Regions from separate parts of the Paenarthrobacter sp. AMU7 genome, predicted to be linked through region 3. Evidence: riboswitches for the same ligand, from Rfam matches in the RefSeq annotation. Region 3 holds a riboswitch; each other region holds the start of a gene.
The links. A riboswitch is a leader RNA that binds a small molecule or an ion and turns the genes downstream of it on or off. The one in region 3 is predicted to bind cyclic di-AMP.
Positions count from the first base shown of each region.

Region 1 (5,323 bases), 630 kb from region 3:
ATGCCGTCGATCAACAGCCGGCCGCCGAGTTCAGCCACGGCCCGCCTGAAGTGGTCAGTCCCGGACCGACCGGTCCCGCCGGTAGTGATGACGACGTCCGCCGGGGGCTCAGTTTCCTGGTAAGGGTCATCAGCTGTCAGCTCATCCAGGGCCGGTTCGGTGTCCTGGAGTGCGGAAATCCATTCTTCATAGTTGTCGCCCACCCTGAGCTGCTCTCCTGCGATGCCACCAAGGAGCTCCACCACAGCGCCCAATTGCGGGCCGAAAGTATCACGCACTTGTCCGGGCAGCGGAACCCCTTGTGCCACAACCTCGGAGCCCGTCAGCAGAAACCTGACCAGCGGCTTGCCGAGGACCTCCAGCTGGTCCAGACCGGCCAGCGCAGCCAAAGCGATGTGGGCCGGGTTGAGCACGGTTCCGGCAGTAAGCAAGACCTCCCCCGCCGCCGCTTCTTCTGCGGCTTTACGGATGTGCTGGCCGTTGCGGGGTTCGCCGGGTTTGGCGGTTCCGCCCAGCGCAAGGACCGGAAGGCCGTCGTCGTCGGTGGTTATGACGCCGCTCTCGCTGCGAAGTACTGCTTTAGCACCCGGCGGAATCAGCCCGCCCGTAACAATGGGACTTGCTTGGTGGGGAGCAAGCCTCTGGCCCGGTTCACTCAGGATCCACGGACCGCTTCCGTTGACGGCCCACCCATCCATGGCTGAGGAAGCGTAGTGCGGCATATCCTGCACCGCCCGGGCATCGGCAGCTAGGGTGCGGCCGAGGGCTGACCTGAGCGGGACAGGAGCCGGAGGGATGGGAGCGGCACAATCGAACGCCCGCTGCCGGGCCTCCTGCCAGGTGTGTGCCGCGTGATGGCCCTCGGCGGGGGCCTCCGTCATTCGGCGTCAGCCTCGGACTCCGAGTACTCCTTGGCAACTTTGCGGGCCAGTTCCAAGGCGGCATTCATGGACGCATCATCGCTTGCCTGGCCAATGCCGCGGGCCATGCCCGCCGCGTAGCCGGCAATGAAGGTGGTCAAGGGCGCTGCGGGGCGCACCACTGAGTGCGCCGCCACTCCGGCAACAGCGAGCACTTCATTGACGTCCACTTCAACGCCTTCAAGCTCGAATGCCTGCAGCAGTGTGCGGCACCATTCCTCGAGCGTCTCTTCCTGGCTCTTCACGTCCGCCTCCAACTTGTAGTCAATGCCCAGGGCCGCAGCGTCCTCCCATGTATCCACGTCATCCGTGGAGCCTGGGGGGACGGCTACGTCCAGCAGGTTCAGCCTAGCAAGCAGGCGGAACACTGAAGCGTTCGTTAACCCGGAACCTTCGGAAGCTTGAGCCACTTCCCGTTCGAGGGCACTGGTGCCGTAGGCACCAAGGAGGGGCTGCTTCCGGCCATCGGCAGAGACAGCCATGGCACCGTCCACCCCCGCATGGGCCTCCAGGGCTTTCCAGAGGAACGAAACGCCACGGGACACGTGCGGCATATCGCATGCCAGGACGAGCGTCCAGGGAGCGTTGTTTCCGTTGTCCTTCATCGCCGCCAACCCCGCAGCAATCGCTGCGGCGGGACCCGCAAATGCCGGTTCCTCCCGTGCCCGCAGCACCTCGACCGGTAACGGCTCACCGCCCGTTCCTGAAGCGTCAGGACCTACCACCACCACAGCTGACGCACCCCGGGCCGCCTGCAGGGCGCGTGAAAGGAGCGTCCCGCCGTCGTACATCAACGACGGCTTGGGCACGCCACCGAGGCGGGTGGCCCTGCCACCCGCCAGAATCACGGCATTGAACTCCATTCGCCCAGATTACCGGGGCGGCCGGAGTTCAGCAGAAATCGATCAGGCAGCGGATTCCGGCAACAGGAACGGGTCCCAGTCCGGCGCAGGTTTCTCGAGTTCTTTGATCTGCCACATGGTTCCCTGGGGCACTCCAGGCGTGAAACGGAGTTTCCAACCCATTTCAGCCAGCGTGTGGTCGCTCTTGGCGTTGTTGCATTTCAGACACGCCGCGACCAGGTTTTCCCAGGAATCCGCGCCGCCCCTGGATTTGGGGTGGACGTGGTCTATGGTGTGGGCTGTTTTCCCGCAATAGGCGCAGCGATGGCCGTCGCGGCGAAGGACCCCGCGTCGGCTCACGGCGGTAATCCTGTTGTACCGGGGACGGATGTAGCGGTTAAGGAGGATCACGGAGGGGCGTCCGAGAATCTCCTGTGGCCCGACGACAGGCTCGTCGCCTTCGGCCACTACGCTAGCTTTCCCAGTCAACACTAGGACCAGCGCCCGGCGGAATGTTATTACCGCCAGCGGTTCATATCCAGCATTCAGAACGAGTGTGCGCATGCACGTACCTCTTCACGGCCGCACCCGTCAGGGGCACGAGGGCCGGCTGCCCTCTGCTTGTACGGGCTGTGGATCGACAAGATAAGGGTAAGCACTCATATGCCGTATCAACGAATTTTTCGGTCGTTTCCCGTGCAGTGTCGCCAAGAGTTCATGCGAGGTTAAGGGGCCTGGAGCCGAATCCGTCCCTTAAAGCAGAACACCCCGCCGGCCTGAGCCTGCGGGGTGTTGCTGTCAAAACCAAAGGCTGGATCAGCCGTTCACGCGGATGAAAACCGGGCCGGAGCCTACGTTGACGCTGAACAGTGCCGTGGTGGATCCGTTCCATCCACCGTGGACTGCCTGGCCGTTGCCGACGTATACAGCGATGTGGGCCTGTCCGGCCAGACCGCCGTTGGCGTAGTAGGCGAGGTCGCCCGGCTTCGCTTCCGCTGCGCTGACCGTGCGGCCGAGGGAGAGGTAGCCGGCCGGCCAGTCGTGGAAGTTGATGCCAACAGCTGCCAGGGAGTTGGTTACCAGCATGGTGCAGTCCTGGGTGACGCCGAGCTGCGCATAGGCGGCAGCGGCAATTGCAGCACCCAGGCCACTTGCAGCGGCCGGAGCCTTTGCCTCAGGAGCCGCGGTGTTGACGGCCAGTGTGGCGTTGCCGGCAGTTGCCGTGCTTTCTGCTGCCTTCTTGGTTTCTGCCTTCGCAGGAGCCTTCTTCTCTACGGGGGCCGGAGCCTGCACCGTGGTGACCACGGGGCGCTCGTAGGAGATGGCAACGGTGGAGTCCGCAGCGATGGTGGCCTGGACTACCGACTGGACGTCAAGGGTGGACGTCGCGGTGGACTCACGGTCCACGGTGGTGTCGGCCGCGTTGGCAGCAACACTGCCGGTCAGGACCAGGCCTGAAGCTGCGGCAATAACAGCCGCCTGGCGGCCGACGCCGCCGGCGTTTTCACTGACGGCCTTGGCGATCACGGCAAGCGAGCTGGTCTTGGGGGCCTCAGCGCGATGCCGTGCAACCTTGGATGCACTGGTCATGGTTTTCTCTTTTCGTATCCGCGTGCAGTTGGGGTACACGCGGCTCATTGGCGCGCCAGCACTTGGGGGCATGCTGGCGAACCCCGAACCGGATTGTTTCTAGCGGAGGGTAAAGAAGGAGGACGTGCCCGTGGAGGCAGCCGAGTGCAGGAGCGTGCCCTGTCCCGGGTTCAATGCGCTGATCATCATGCCGTTGCCAACGTAGATGCCTACGTGTGCTCCGCCGTTCTGCATGACCAGGTCACCGGGGACAGGAGTGCTGGTGGGCTTCATGGCCGTCCAGGCGTTGACGCGCGGGATGCTGATGCCGGCCTGGGCGTAGACCCACTGGGTGAAGCCGGAGCAGTCCCATCCGTTGGGCGTGGTGCCGCCCCAAACGTAAGGGTGGCCGATTCCGGTGTAGGCGATCGCGGCGAGGCCGGAAGCGGCGGCGCTGGAAGCAGCATCCTTGGCTTCGGACGACTTCGCAGTCACGGCGCCTGCGGTGGCCTGGTTGCCGTTGGCCGCGGTGCGCTGGGTGGTCTGCGAAGCGCGCTGCACAACCTTGGGAGCTTCCTTGGTGGCCACTACGGGGCTCTCGAAGGAAACGGTGGCGGTGGGCTCTGCGGTGACTACCGCAGTGGTGACCATCTGCTGGGTGCTGGAGGCTTCCGACTTGGAAACGTCGGTGTCCGCTGCCTGGGCCGGCAGACCGACACTGAGGACGAGGCCTGAGGCTGCTGCCAGTACGACGGCCTGACGGCCAACGGTACCGGCGTTGGATGAAACAGCCTTGGAAAGCGTGTTCAAGGGGTTCGTACGAACCGATTCGGCGCGGTGGCGCGCAGGGGTAGTGCGTGATGACACGAAGGTAGCCTCTCCCAATGCCTGCGAGGTGAGCTGTCGGATTCGGATGGGAGTCATCCGGCCACGCTGCTTCAAGGAAGCTTTGCGACTTAACCCCAAGGCCTTCTTGCGAAGACCAGAAGTGGTTCCCCCGCCCCTGCCAGACGATTTATGCGAACGGACCTCGAGTGGTGGCAGAGCTAGGCAATCCACTCAAGTGCACCGGCCCCCTAAAAAGCCGATGCGCTTTGTACGGTACAACAGTTGAACGCGAATGTCACATTCAGGTCACGGGGTGTGTCACCAATGCGAGAGACAACCATCAACTGGACTTAGAGCCAGCCCATGGGGTCAACAACTTCACCGTTGACCTGTACTTCGAAGTGGAGGTGGCAGCCGGTGGAGGCGCCCGTGGTGCCGCTCAGCGCTACAGTGTCGCCGCGGCTGACCGTCTGGCCTACTTTGACGGTGAAGGACGACAAGTGGTTGTACGTGGTCTCAAGGCCGTTGCCGTGGTCTACCACCACGCGGTTGCCTCCGCCGTACTCGTGCCATCCCGCAAAGGTGACCTTGCCACTGGCCGCAGCATGGACGGCCGTGCCGCACTGGGCCACGAAGTCCTGGCCGCGGTGGAAGTCACCGGCACCACCTGTGAGGGGGCTGATGCGGTAGCCGAACGGGGAAGCCGTGGTCAGGGTGTCCAGGGGGCTGGCCATGGTGCCCGTGGACGAGGCACGCTGGATGCTGTCGGCGGACTGCGCACTGAGCAGCTGCTTCAGCTTGCCGTCGGGGTCGGCGGCGGTAGCTACCGCAGCACGGCTGAAGTCGATCTTGGCTGATGCAGCGGCGGAAACCTCGGGCTGGCTGCCCCCGGTGACGGCCAGGGCCGACTCGGTCTGACCGGATTCCGAGGTTGCCATTACCGGGCTGGTGGCCGGCAGACCGACAGTCAGGGCAAGTCCGGTGGCGGCAAGCGCAACTCCGGCCTTTTGCCCTACACCACTGGCTGCGGCGAAATCGGCAACCTGGCGCAACGGGCTCTTACGGCGACGCACCTGGCGTTCGGTGTCGCGTGGCCGGATCTCCGATACGACGCGGGCTGGCCGCAGCTCAGCAGCGGGGCCGGACGCGCGGCGGCGGCCCCTG
Region 1 covers NZ_CP165735.1:1,202,420-1,207,742, reverse strand. Annotated here, with positions in the region: gene ABQM86_RS05700 (molybdopterin molybdotransferase MoeA) at 1-881, opposite strand, end outside; gene ABQM86_RS05695 (NTP transferase domain-containing protein) at 878-1,783, opposite strand; gene ABQM86_RS05690 (HNH endonuclease) at 1,826-2,326, opposite strand; gene ABQM86_RS05685 (NlpC/P60 family protein) at 2,579-3,352, opposite strand; gene ABQM86_RS05680 (C40 family peptidase) at 3,452-4,198, opposite strand; cyclic di-AMP (ydaO/yuaA leader) riboswitch at 4,203-4,384, opposite strand; gene ABQM86_RS05675 (M23 family metallopeptidase) at 4,510-5,323, opposite strand, start outside.
Region 1: linked by a shared signal. The riboswitch ahead of ABQM86_RS05680 (C40 family peptidase) and the one ahead of ABQM86_RS02825 (hypothetical protein) in region 3 are both predicted to bind cyclic di-AMP.

Region 2 (5,323 bases), 410 kb from region 3:
TCTCACAGGACCGGCAAAGCGCGGGCTAACCAGCAGATCGGAGAGTTGTCCCATGGCCTCCTCGCACTCCATGACCAACAACCTTCCTCAACTCTCCCACCCGGACGGCTCCCCTATCCGTGCCCTGGTGGTGGATGACGAGCCCAGCCTCGCTGAGCTCATGAGCATGGGGCTTCGAATGGCCGGGTGGTCAGTTGCTGTTGCCGGCGACGGCCCTGGGGCCGTGAAGCTTTCCAAAGAGTTCCGGCCCGATGTCCTCGTACTGGACGTCATGCTTCCCGGATTCGACGGTGTGGAAGTCCTCAACCGCATCCGTGCGTTTGCCCCGGAAGTTCCCGCGCTTTTCCTCACAGCCAAGGACGCCGTGCAGGACCGCATCGTCGGGCTGGCTGCCGGCGGCGACGACTATGTCACCAAACCCTTCAGCATGGAGGAAGTCCTCCTGCGACTGCACCGCCTGGTCCAGCGTTCCGGCGTGGCCGCCATGGACACAGCCGAACTGGTGGTGGGTGACCTTACCCTGAACGTGGACACCCGTGAAGTCACCCGGGCCGGCGAGGACATTCCGCTTACCGCCACCCAGTTTGAGCTTTTGCGCTACCTCATGGAGAACCCTAAACGAGTGGTCAGCAAAGCACAGATCCTGGACCGTGTGTGGGACTACGACTTCGGTGGACAAGCCAACATCGTGGAGCTCTACATTTCCTACCTGCGCAAGAAGATCGAAGCAAACCACCCTCCGATGATCCACACCATCCGCGGCGCCGGCTATGTCATCAAGCCTGCGGACTAGGCGTTGAGCACCCTTTCAGGAGTGGCCAAAAAGTCACACCGCAGTTGGCTCAGCCCCTCCGCGTGGCACCTGCGTACCCGACTGGTCCTGGTCGCCATGGCCTTGCTGGTCGCCATTTGCGCTGCCGTGGGAGTGGTCAGCTACGCCTCCATGGACATGGTGTTCAACAAGCAGCTCGACCGGCAGTTGGAGCAGGCGTCAAGCCGCGCGACCAGCTTCGGCAGGCCGCCGTCGAACTTTCCGTCCTCCCCCTCCGGAAGGCCGGACCCGCTGGAAGCGCGCGGCCAGGCCGCTGGAACGCTGAACGCACGGATCGATGGAACAACCGTGATCAATCCAGGCGTTATTGAGGCCTCCGGCAAGCGGGCCGAACTCACGGCGGACGACAAACAGATTCTGCTGTCGTTGCCCCGGGACAACCGGCCTGTGGACCGATCGCTCTCCTATGGGGATTACCGGCTCGTGGCCGTCGAAACTGCCGGCGACGTGATCGTGACGGGACTGCCTCTCGCGGACAAGCAAAGCGCCGAGGCCTCGCTGGTGTGGACCATGGTGCTGGTGTCGCTCGGCGGACTGGCTGTGATCGGCCTCGCGGGAACGGTAATCATCCGGCGGACCATGCGTCCATTGGAGCAGCTCTCCGAGGTAGCCACCAAAGTTTCCCGCCTCCCTCTCGACGCCGGTGAGGTGGCACTTGCGGTGCGGGTCCCGCCGTCGGCCGCCCATCCCGGAACCGAAGTCGGCAGCGTTGGCCATGCCCTCAACCAGATGCTGAACAACGTCTCCAGTGCTTTGGAAGCCCGCCAGGAAAGCGAAACCAAGGTGCGCCAGTTCGTCGCGGACGCGTCGCACGAACTTCGAACGCCGCTTACGGCCATCCGCGGTTACACCGAACTGTTGAGCATGACCGAGAACTTCACCGATGACGGCCGAAAGTCGCTGGCACGCGTCCGGAGCCAGTCCGAACGGATGACCACCCTGGTGGAGGATCTGCTGCTGCTTGCCAGGCTGGACGAAGGCCAGGCGCTCAAGATCACGGACGTGGACCTCACCCAGTTGGTGATTGAAACTGTCAGCGACGAGAAAATCATGGCACCGGACCAGATTTGGCAACTCCAACTCCCGGATGAACCCGTCACGGTCCGCGGCGACGTTACGCAACTGCACCAGGTCCTGGCCAATCTTCTCTCCAACGCCCGTAAACACACCGATGCCGGCACCACGGTGGTCACGAGCGTGATGCTCTCCGCCGACGGCAGCCCAGTGGTGACCGTAACGGACAACGGGCCCGGCATTCCAGAGGATTTCCAGGGCCGGATCTTCTCCCGTTTTGCCCGCGCCGACGCTGCGAGATCGGGGTCCGAGGGCACGTCGGGGCTGGGTCTGTCGATCGTTGAATCCATCGTGGAAGCTCACGGCGGCAGCGTGCACGTGGCGTCCCGTCCAGGGGGCACGGAATTCACCCTTCGATTCCCTGTGGTCGCCACCGAACAGAAGTTACGAACCCAGCAAGGCGACTCACCGTCGTCGTGATCTCTGTTACCTAAATGTGACTTCTACGAATTCCTCCTGTACCGTCGAAAGGGTGGGTCGCCCCAACTGGCCCACATCCGGGATGCGCCGAGCTCTGCCACTTCCCGGAGTCCGTACTTACTCCGAGGCAGAGACGGGGGACCCAGAGTCTCCGGGACCAGGCATTTATGCCGGACCCTTGGGGTGAAGCCGCAGCGTGATGCGCGGCCGGATGACCTCATCCGAACCCGACAGCTAACTCCGCAGGCGCTGAGAGGTAATCACACATGTCTGAATTTAATGATCAGACGCGCCCTTCCGCGCGTCACCGCGATGAGCACAACGCACCGTTGACCAAGTCGCAGGCTGTCCTCAAGAACGCTGCCCGCCAGGGCAAGTCCGGCCACCGCATGTCGGTTGTTGCCGGTGTTGTAGCTGCTGCGCTGGGCGTTGCATCGCTCGGTACTGCTGCCAACGCCGCCCTGACCCTTCCCGAGGTAAGCCGCGTTGCAGAGACCCAGGCGAATGCCCAGGTCAGCAACAACAAGACAGCTGAAATCTCCGCTTCCTTGGATGCAGCCGCTGCAAAGGGCGCCGCTGACAGGGCAGCCGTGGACAAAGCCGCAGCCGAAAAGGCCGCAGCCGAGAAGGCCGCGGCGGACCAGGCCGCCGCTGAAAAGGCCGCCGCCGAGAAGGCCGCTGCCGACCAGGCCGCCGCTGAAAAGGCCGCCGCTGATGCTGCAGCCAAGCAGGCCGCCGACGCCGCTGCTGCCGCCGCCGCTGCCGAAGCTGCAGCTGCTGCTGCCGCCCCCAAGGCCGTGGACGATCCCGCCGCTGCCAAAGCCTACGCTGCCAGCATCCTTGGCAACTACGGCTGGAGCGCCAGCGAAATGACTGCGCTGAACACCCTGTGGGAGAAGGAATCCAACTGGAGGACGACCGCCACCAACGCTTCCAGCGGTGCTTACGGCATTGTCCAGTCGCTGCCGGCTAGCAAGATGGCAACCGCGGGCGCTGATTGGCAGACCAACTACCAGACCCAAATCAAGTGGGGCTTGAACTACATCAAGGAACGCTACGGATCCCCGTCGGCCGCCCTGGGCTTCCACTTGGCCAACAACTGGTACTAAGCCAGACTGCTTGATTACCGCGCCGGTTGCCGCCGCCCGCACCAGTACAGACTGGAGCGGATGGCGGGAACCGGCGCGGTTTTCGCGTTACACAGACTCCGGTTCGGCTTCCAACGCGCTGCGCACCGCCGCGATGGACGCAGCAACATCCCCTGCATCCGTGGTCCAGTTACTCACCGAAATCCTGAGGATTTCACGGCCACGCCAGGAGGACCCGGACATCCACACCGCGCCCTCGGCCATCAGCCGTTGCGTGACACGGTGTGTGCGGTCATCACTGCCGAAGCTCACCGATACCTGCGTGAAGACGACGTCGTTGAGCACCTCGACTCCCGGAATCGCGGCGAGCCCCTCAGCCAACGCGCGGGCGTTTGCAGCGAGCCGCTCCACCATGGAGATCACCCCGTTACGGCCCAGTTGCCTCAGCGCCGCCCACACAGGGATGCCCCGGGCACGGCGGGACATCTCAGGCACTTTCTCGAAAGGATCTCCCGGGCCGGCATCCGTAGCAATGAGGTAACTTGTGTGAACACTGAAAGCACGCCTCAAGGCTTCCGGCCTCGCAACGATGGCCAAGCCGCAGTCGTAAGGAACATTCAGCGTCTTGTGGGCATCCGTGGCCCAGGAATCTGCTTCCTCTACTCCCGCCAGCCGGGCCCGCAGCGTCGGGCTAACGGCGGCCCATAAACCAAAAGCACCATCCACGTGCACCCATGCGCCGCGATCGTGGGCCACCGCAATGGCTTCCTGCATGGGATCAAAGGCGCCGGAATGCAGGTTGCCCGCTTGCAGACAGACCAGTGACAGTCCTGGTTGCTGGTCCATGGCCTCGGCAAGTGCGTCGGGGAGAATCCGTCCTTCCTCGTCGGCATCTACGGGCACGCAGGCACCCAATCCGAGATACCGCAAAGCCAGGTCCACTGCGGCGTGCCGCTCCCTGCCCGCAAAGGTGGTGATGCGTGGGGCGCCTGTCAGCCCCAGCGCCTCAAGGTCCCAACCCGCCTCGTCCATCAGATATTGGCGGCCCGCTGCCAACCCCACGAAGTTGGCGGTGGTGGCGCCGGTGGTGAATCCGACGTCGGCACTCGAAGGAAGGTGGAGAAGGTCCAGCAACCACGCGGCGGCAGATTCCTCGATGGCAGCAGCCGCCGGCGTAGCGAACCGAAGCCCCGTGTTCTGGTCCCACGCCGAAACGAGCCAATCCGCAGCCATGGCAGCGGGAAGGGTTCCGCCCATGACCCACCCAAAGAACCGTCCGGACTGGATCGCCATCAAGCCGGGCTCAGCCAGAGCGGCGAGCTCATCAACTACCTCCGCAGCATCGGTGGCCTCGTCCGGCAGCCGCGACGTCATGCTGTTGGCTACCTGATCGGCATCGGAGGACGGGCGGACAGGACGTGTTGGGACCGACGCAAGCCAGTCACCGGCATGGACCATGGCCCGCTCCAGTGCAGCACCGTACGCCTCCGGCATCGCAGACATGCCCACAGCCTACGCCCGGTTTATCGCTTGGAACAGTCCTAACCCGGCGGTACTAAAGGGTCAGCGTGAGGAGGTGCCCGCCGTCGTCGTCCTTTACCGAAATGACCGTCACGTCCGAGTAGTCCGGGATGCGCCACATGCCATCTTCAAGATGACCGGCGTCGCCTACTACCACGGTCCGCATCCCGGCTGCGCGCGCCGCAGCGATACCGGCTGGCGCATCTTCGAAGACCACGACGTCGGCCGGGTCGACTCCCAGCAGGGTGGCCGCCTTGAGGTAGCCCTCCGGGTGCGGCTTGCCGAGGGTTACGGCCTCCGAGGTAACGGTGGTGGTTGGCATGGAAAGCCCGGCAGCCTTCATGCGGATGCCCGCGAGGATATGGTCGGCTGACGTGACCAGGGCGAT
Region 2 covers NZ_CP165735.1:985,906-991,228, reverse strand. Annotated here, with positions in the region: gene ABQM86_RS04710 (response regulator transcription factor) at 53-793, shown strand; gene ABQM86_RS04705 (ATP-binding protein) at 797-2,326, shown strand; cyclic di-AMP (ydaO/yuaA leader) riboswitch at 2,402-2,589, shown strand; gene ABQM86_RS04700 (hypothetical protein) at 2,593-3,435, shown strand; gene ABQM86_RS04695 (aspartate aminotransferase family protein) at 3,523-4,917, opposite strand; gene ABQM86_RS04690 (HAD-IA family hydrolase) at 4,970-5,323, opposite strand, start outside.
Region 2: linked by a shared signal. The riboswitch ahead of ABQM86_RS04700 (hypothetical protein) and the one ahead of ABQM86_RS02825 (hypothetical protein) in region 3 are both predicted to bind cyclic di-AMP.

Region 3 (5,323 bases):
GAAGAGGCCGATGCCCACCACGATCGCCGTTTTCAGCGCTTCCGGCACGGCTTTGAACACGGCAGTACGGAAACCGGTCAGCACCAGGATGAGCATGGTGATGCCGGAGAGGACCACGAGGCCCATCATGTCCGGCCAGGTGAGTTCCGGGTGCGAGGCGACCGTGACGGCAACGAAGGCGTTGACGCCCAGCCCGGTTGCAACGGCGAATGGGTGCTTGGCCCACGCGCCCATGAGGATGGTCAGGATGCCCGCCACGAAGGCCGTCGTGGCTGCGACGGCTGTGAAGCCGAGGGATGCCCCACTGGAATCCGCCCCGGAGAGAATCAGCGGGTTCAACACCACGATGTAGCTCATGGCGAAGAACGTTGCGAAGCCGCCACGAATTTCCCGCGAGTACGTGGATCCACGTTCAGTAATTTTGAAGTAGCGGTCTACTGCAGAACCTTGCTTAAGCATGAAAGACTCCGGGGATCGGGGGGAGTGTGCCCTCAAATCCTATGCGGTCCGGTGCGGGCGCTCCGGACGATTCGCCTAGTCTGTAAGGAAGCCAACACTAGGAGAAACCGCCCCATGCGTACCATCCGCCCGCTTCTGGCCGCCGTCGTCGCTGCTCTTGCCTTCGCGTCCGCCCTGCTGTTTACTGCGGCGCCGGCGTCCGCCCACGACGTCGCTGAATCCACGACGCCGGCCAGTGGCACCAGCGTCACGGACGTCCCGGCGTCGGTTTCCATCACGTTCAACAACCGGCCGCTCGCCATCGGTTCGGGCGTCACGGTCACTGCGGGCGGCGAAAACTGGGCCGACGGCCCGGTGGAAATCATCGACAACCAGGCGGTCCAGAAGTTGCGCGAAGGCGCTCCGGCCGGCGAATACACGGTGGTCTGGCGCGTCGTCAGCAGCGATTCGCACCCCATCGAGGGCACCTTTACCTTCACGGCCACCGCAGGAAGCACGACGACGGCCAGCGGCCCGGCGGCAGCCTCTCCGTCCGCATCGGCTCCGTCCGCTTCGACACCTTCAGCGGCGGTGCCGACGGCGGGAACCGCGGCCCCGGGCTCTGCGGCGTCGGGAACCGGCAACAGCGAGCCCGCGGCCGACGCCTCCCAGCCCTTCCCATGGAGCATCGTGGGCCTGGCGGTTGTTGCTGTTGGTCTCGTTATTTTTCTGGCTGTTACTGCCCGCAGGAAACTGGCTGCTTCGAACGACCCTGAGGGCCCTTCTCCCGCGGAATAACGGGGTTTTCTACGTAGCTGCGAAGATCTCGAAACGGTTACTGCGACACGCCAGAAGCGTACTTCTCGTTACTTAAATGTGACTTCCGCGTGATCATCGCGTACGGTGGTACCTGTGCCTGTTCCACGTAGCGGGCACTTCCGGTCTGATTGCCTAGCTCTGCCGCAGTCCGGAATCCGTTCGCAGACAAACCTTACGGCAGAGACGGGGAACCCATTTTGGGCCGCTTTCGAGCGTGCCTTGGGGTGAAGTCACGATGCTTCCGCTGAACAGCGGGAGATAGTGGCCGGGTGACTCCCATCCGAATCCGACAGCTAACCTCGCAGGCATCGGGAGAGGCTCTTTCATGTCTTCACGCATTCTTCGCGGCCGTCGTAAGGCGGACAGCGTACGTCCTAATCCGTTCATCTCCATCTCCAAGGCAGTTGCCAGCAACGCTTCCGGCGCTGGCCGCCAGGCAGCTGTTATCGCAGCAGCCTCGGGCCTTGTGTTGACCGGCTCCATTGCAGCTCACGCTGCTGAAGCTCCGGTTCAGCGGGATTCCAGCCCGGCCACGGTCGCTGAGACCGTTTCGGCCGACGCTCCCACCCAGGTTGTTACCGCCCTGGCTACGGCTACGGTCAACTTCGAGCGCCCCGCTGTTGCTTCCGTTGCAGCTCCGGTTATCGAAAAGCCTGCACCGGTTGCTCCGGCTCCTGTCGCCAAGAAGGCAGCAGTCACCACTGCCGCCGCCAAGGCTCCTGTTGCCAAGGCTGCTGCAGCCGCTCCGGCCGCTGCTGCTCCCGCTCCTGCGGCTGCTGCTGCTCCGGCTGTTGGTGGCGTCAATGCCGCCATGGTTGCCTCGGCTTACGCCCAGATCGGCATCATGCAGGACTGCACCGCCATGGTGGAGCGCGCACTCGGCTCCGCAGGCATCCCCGTTGGCGACCTCGGTCCCATGCAGTTCATGAACTACGGCAAGGTTGTCAGCTCACCCCAGCCCGGTGACATGATCGCCCAGTCCGGCCACGTCGCCATCTACATCGGCAACGGCCAGGCCATCAGCGGTGGCATCAACGGCAACCAGACGGGTATCCACCCGATCAGCTGGTTGACCGCAACGGGTCCCCTGACCTACGTACGCGCTGGCGCATAAGCCTCACGCTTCAGTTCAAAGGCCGGTGTCTTCGAAGAGTTCATCTTCGAGGGCACCGGCCTTTGGCGTTAAGTTATGTGCGGAATAGTTCGCAGCCAGGTTTGATCTGCTAAGCGGTGGCGATGCCCGGCCCTGCAGGGAGGGCCACCTTGGACGATATCGCCTGGCCTACAGCCTTTGCCTGCCGAAGTACTTCCTTCGGTGTGGGCGTAATGAGCTCGCCGACTCCTACAAGGTGCATCCCGACGGCCCGCATTGCGGCCACCAGGTTTTGGCCGATCGCTATGCCGAGTTCCGCCAGCATTCGGCGCAATTGGCTCTGTGCGCAGCGCGTGACCACAATATGGTCGGCCAGAAGAACACCGTTGGCAGTGTGGACGGCCCACTGGCGGCGGGTGGACTCGAGGGGGCCGGAGGCGTGGAGCCCCGTCCTGAGCCCGGCAGTGGTCATGCTGGCGGCCAGTCCATAGCCGATCTGTTGGGAAGGGTCGGAGCCAAGGAAATCGAGGCGGACAGCCCGTGTGGTGCTGCGGACATCCAGGTGATGGCTTGCGGCGTAGTTCCGCAGGTGGCGGAGGATCTCGTTGCGCTCCTGCATGGCTGCGGGATCGGCTGCATCGCAGCGTTGGAGCATTCCGGTGTGGACTGACGGACCCGTTGCGGACAACGTGCCGAACCCGTCCACCACAATGGAGCCCACGCCGTAGCGGCTGAGCTCACTGGCAACTGCCAAGCCGGACAAGCCGGCTCCGATGACCACGGTGGTGGTGCGTTCCGTGGCGGAATCAGGCGTGAGTGACACTGCTTGGTTCCTCCTTGACGTGTGTGCCATTAGGCATCGCATGGGGTCGCGTCCGAGTTCCCCAAGCGGCCGCAATAAATGGCCGGAGTGTGCTGTGGAACACGGTTGCCGGCCATTCGGTGACTCGAACACTACCGAACTTTTTCTGCCATGGATAGCCTCCTGGGTCCGCGTGTTCGCGTTGTTCATCCCCAGCGCAAAATGCGCACCCGGGAACCGAGCCCGGACCGTTATACACATAGCCCAAAGTCACCTTGATTCGGCGTTGCCGACCGAGAATAGTTGGCATTGGGAGAAGGAATTTCCAGGTTTCTTCTGCCCGGGCCATTGACATTGACGCCAGGAGGGAATCCGAGCCGGAGAACCTCTGGCAGAATGGCCGGAACATCAAGCAGCAGGTGGAGAGGCGGGCCCCATGGACCAGCACAGCAGGCACAATGAAGAGCCACAGGACGGCCAGGACCACGCAGTGGCGCCAGGAGGCATTGTCGTTGGAGTTGACGGTTCAGAGCACGGGCAGTGTGCATTGGTGTGGGCGGCACGTGAAGCCGAACGCCGTCAGCTGCCCTTGCACATCGTGACGGCCTACTCCGTACCTATCTTTGCCGCATCAGGCCTGGACGGCGGTTATGCAACTGTGGATGATTCGGTGATCCGCGAGGGGGCGGACGCGATCGTGAAACAGGCTATGGACAAGATCTCCGGTTACGCCATCGAGGTTGACGCTTCAGTGGAGAACGGCGACGCTGCCGGTGTCCTCCTTGATCTCTCGGCAGATGCCGCACTCCTCGTTTTTGGCAGCCGGGGCCGCGGGGGCTTCGTTGGACGCCTTTTGGGATCTGTCAGCAGCGCATTGCCTGCCCACGCCAAATGCCCCACCGTCACGGTCCCGCTGTACTGCGCCGACCGTCTCGGCGAAAACACGGAAGACAAGCACATCAAAGCCGAGCACGCCAAAGCTGGCCCCCGCGCGGTGGAAAACGTAGTCGCAGTGGGCGTCGACGGCTCCGAGCAAGCCCGGGTGGCAGTGCTCGAAGCGGCCGAGCAAGCGCAGCGCATGGGAGCCAAGCTCCGAGTCATCTGCGCTGTTCCGCAGTACAGCGGTTCCCTGGCTTGGGTGCCGGCTCCGTTGGACCGCGATGCCCTCTTTGCGGATATCAGGGTGCAGCTTGACGCCGGTGTTGCGTGGCTCAGGAGCCACTTCCCGCAGCTTCCCATTGAGACGGACCTCCGGGACGGCTCACCGGTGGACGTGCTGGTGGAAATCAGCCGCAGCGTCGAACTGGTGGTTCTGGGAACACGCGGCCGCGGCGGGTTCGCGGGCATGCTGCTCGGTTCCACCTCGGACGGCGTCCTCCACCATGCCAAGGGTCCTGTGCTGGTTGTTCCGGATCGTGAAGATCCCCGGCTGGCCGACCGTCACAAGTTTGGGCCAATGCTCGGCGCAGCTTAGGCCGCGGGAACCACTGCGCCATGGATGTCCAACAGCCCAGCGGGGAATTTATTCTGGACATCGCCGGCATCAGTGGGGCCATGCTTCCGGAGGTGGGAGGAAAGGCAGCCAACCTGGGCGAGCTTGCCCGTGCCGGACTGCCCGTACCACCCGGATTCTGCCTGACCACCGATGCCTACCGGCATGCCCTTTCGGCCATTGGCCTGGACGAGGTCCTTGCGGCACTGAAGGAGGCGGACGCTTCCCGGTTGGACCAGTTGGACCAGTTGGACCAGTTGGACCAGCTGAACGGGCTTGCCGCCCGCGCGCGGTCCTTGGTGCTCGACGCCGGCATTCCCTACCGTATCGCCGAAGCGGTGCAGTCCGCCTACCAGCAGCTGGGGGAGGACGTCCCGGTTGCCGTCAGGTCCTCAGCTACCGCGGAGGACCTGGCTTTCGCGAGTTTCGCCGGTCAGCAGGACACCTTCCTGAACGTGGTGGGCGCTGACTCTGTCCTGGAGGCTGTGAGCCGCTGCTGGGCGTCCCTGTGGACAGACCGTGCCGTGACTTACAGGACCGTCAACGGGATCGATCACGCATCGGTCACCTTGGCTGTAGTCGTGCAGGAGATGGTGGACTCAGCTGTCGCCGGAGTCATGTTCACTGCCAACCCGGTGACGGGAAACCGGCACGAGACAGTGATTGACGCCAGCCCAGG
Region 3 covers NZ_CP165735.1:572,874-578,196, forward strand. Annotated here, with positions in the region: gene ABQM86_RS02815 (NCS2 family permease) at 1-459, opposite strand, end outside; gene ABQM86_RS02820 (copper resistance protein CopC) at 574-1,236, shown strand; cyclic di-AMP (ydaO/yuaA leader) riboswitch at 1,387-1,579, shown strand; gene ABQM86_RS02825 (hypothetical protein) at 1,583-2,371, shown strand; gene ABQM86_RS02830 (FAD-dependent monooxygenase) at 2,481-3,173, opposite strand; gene ABQM86_RS02835 (universal stress protein) at 3,589-4,626, shown strand; gene ABQM86_RS02840 (PEP/pyruvate-binding domain-containing protein) at 4,647-5,323, shown strand, end outside.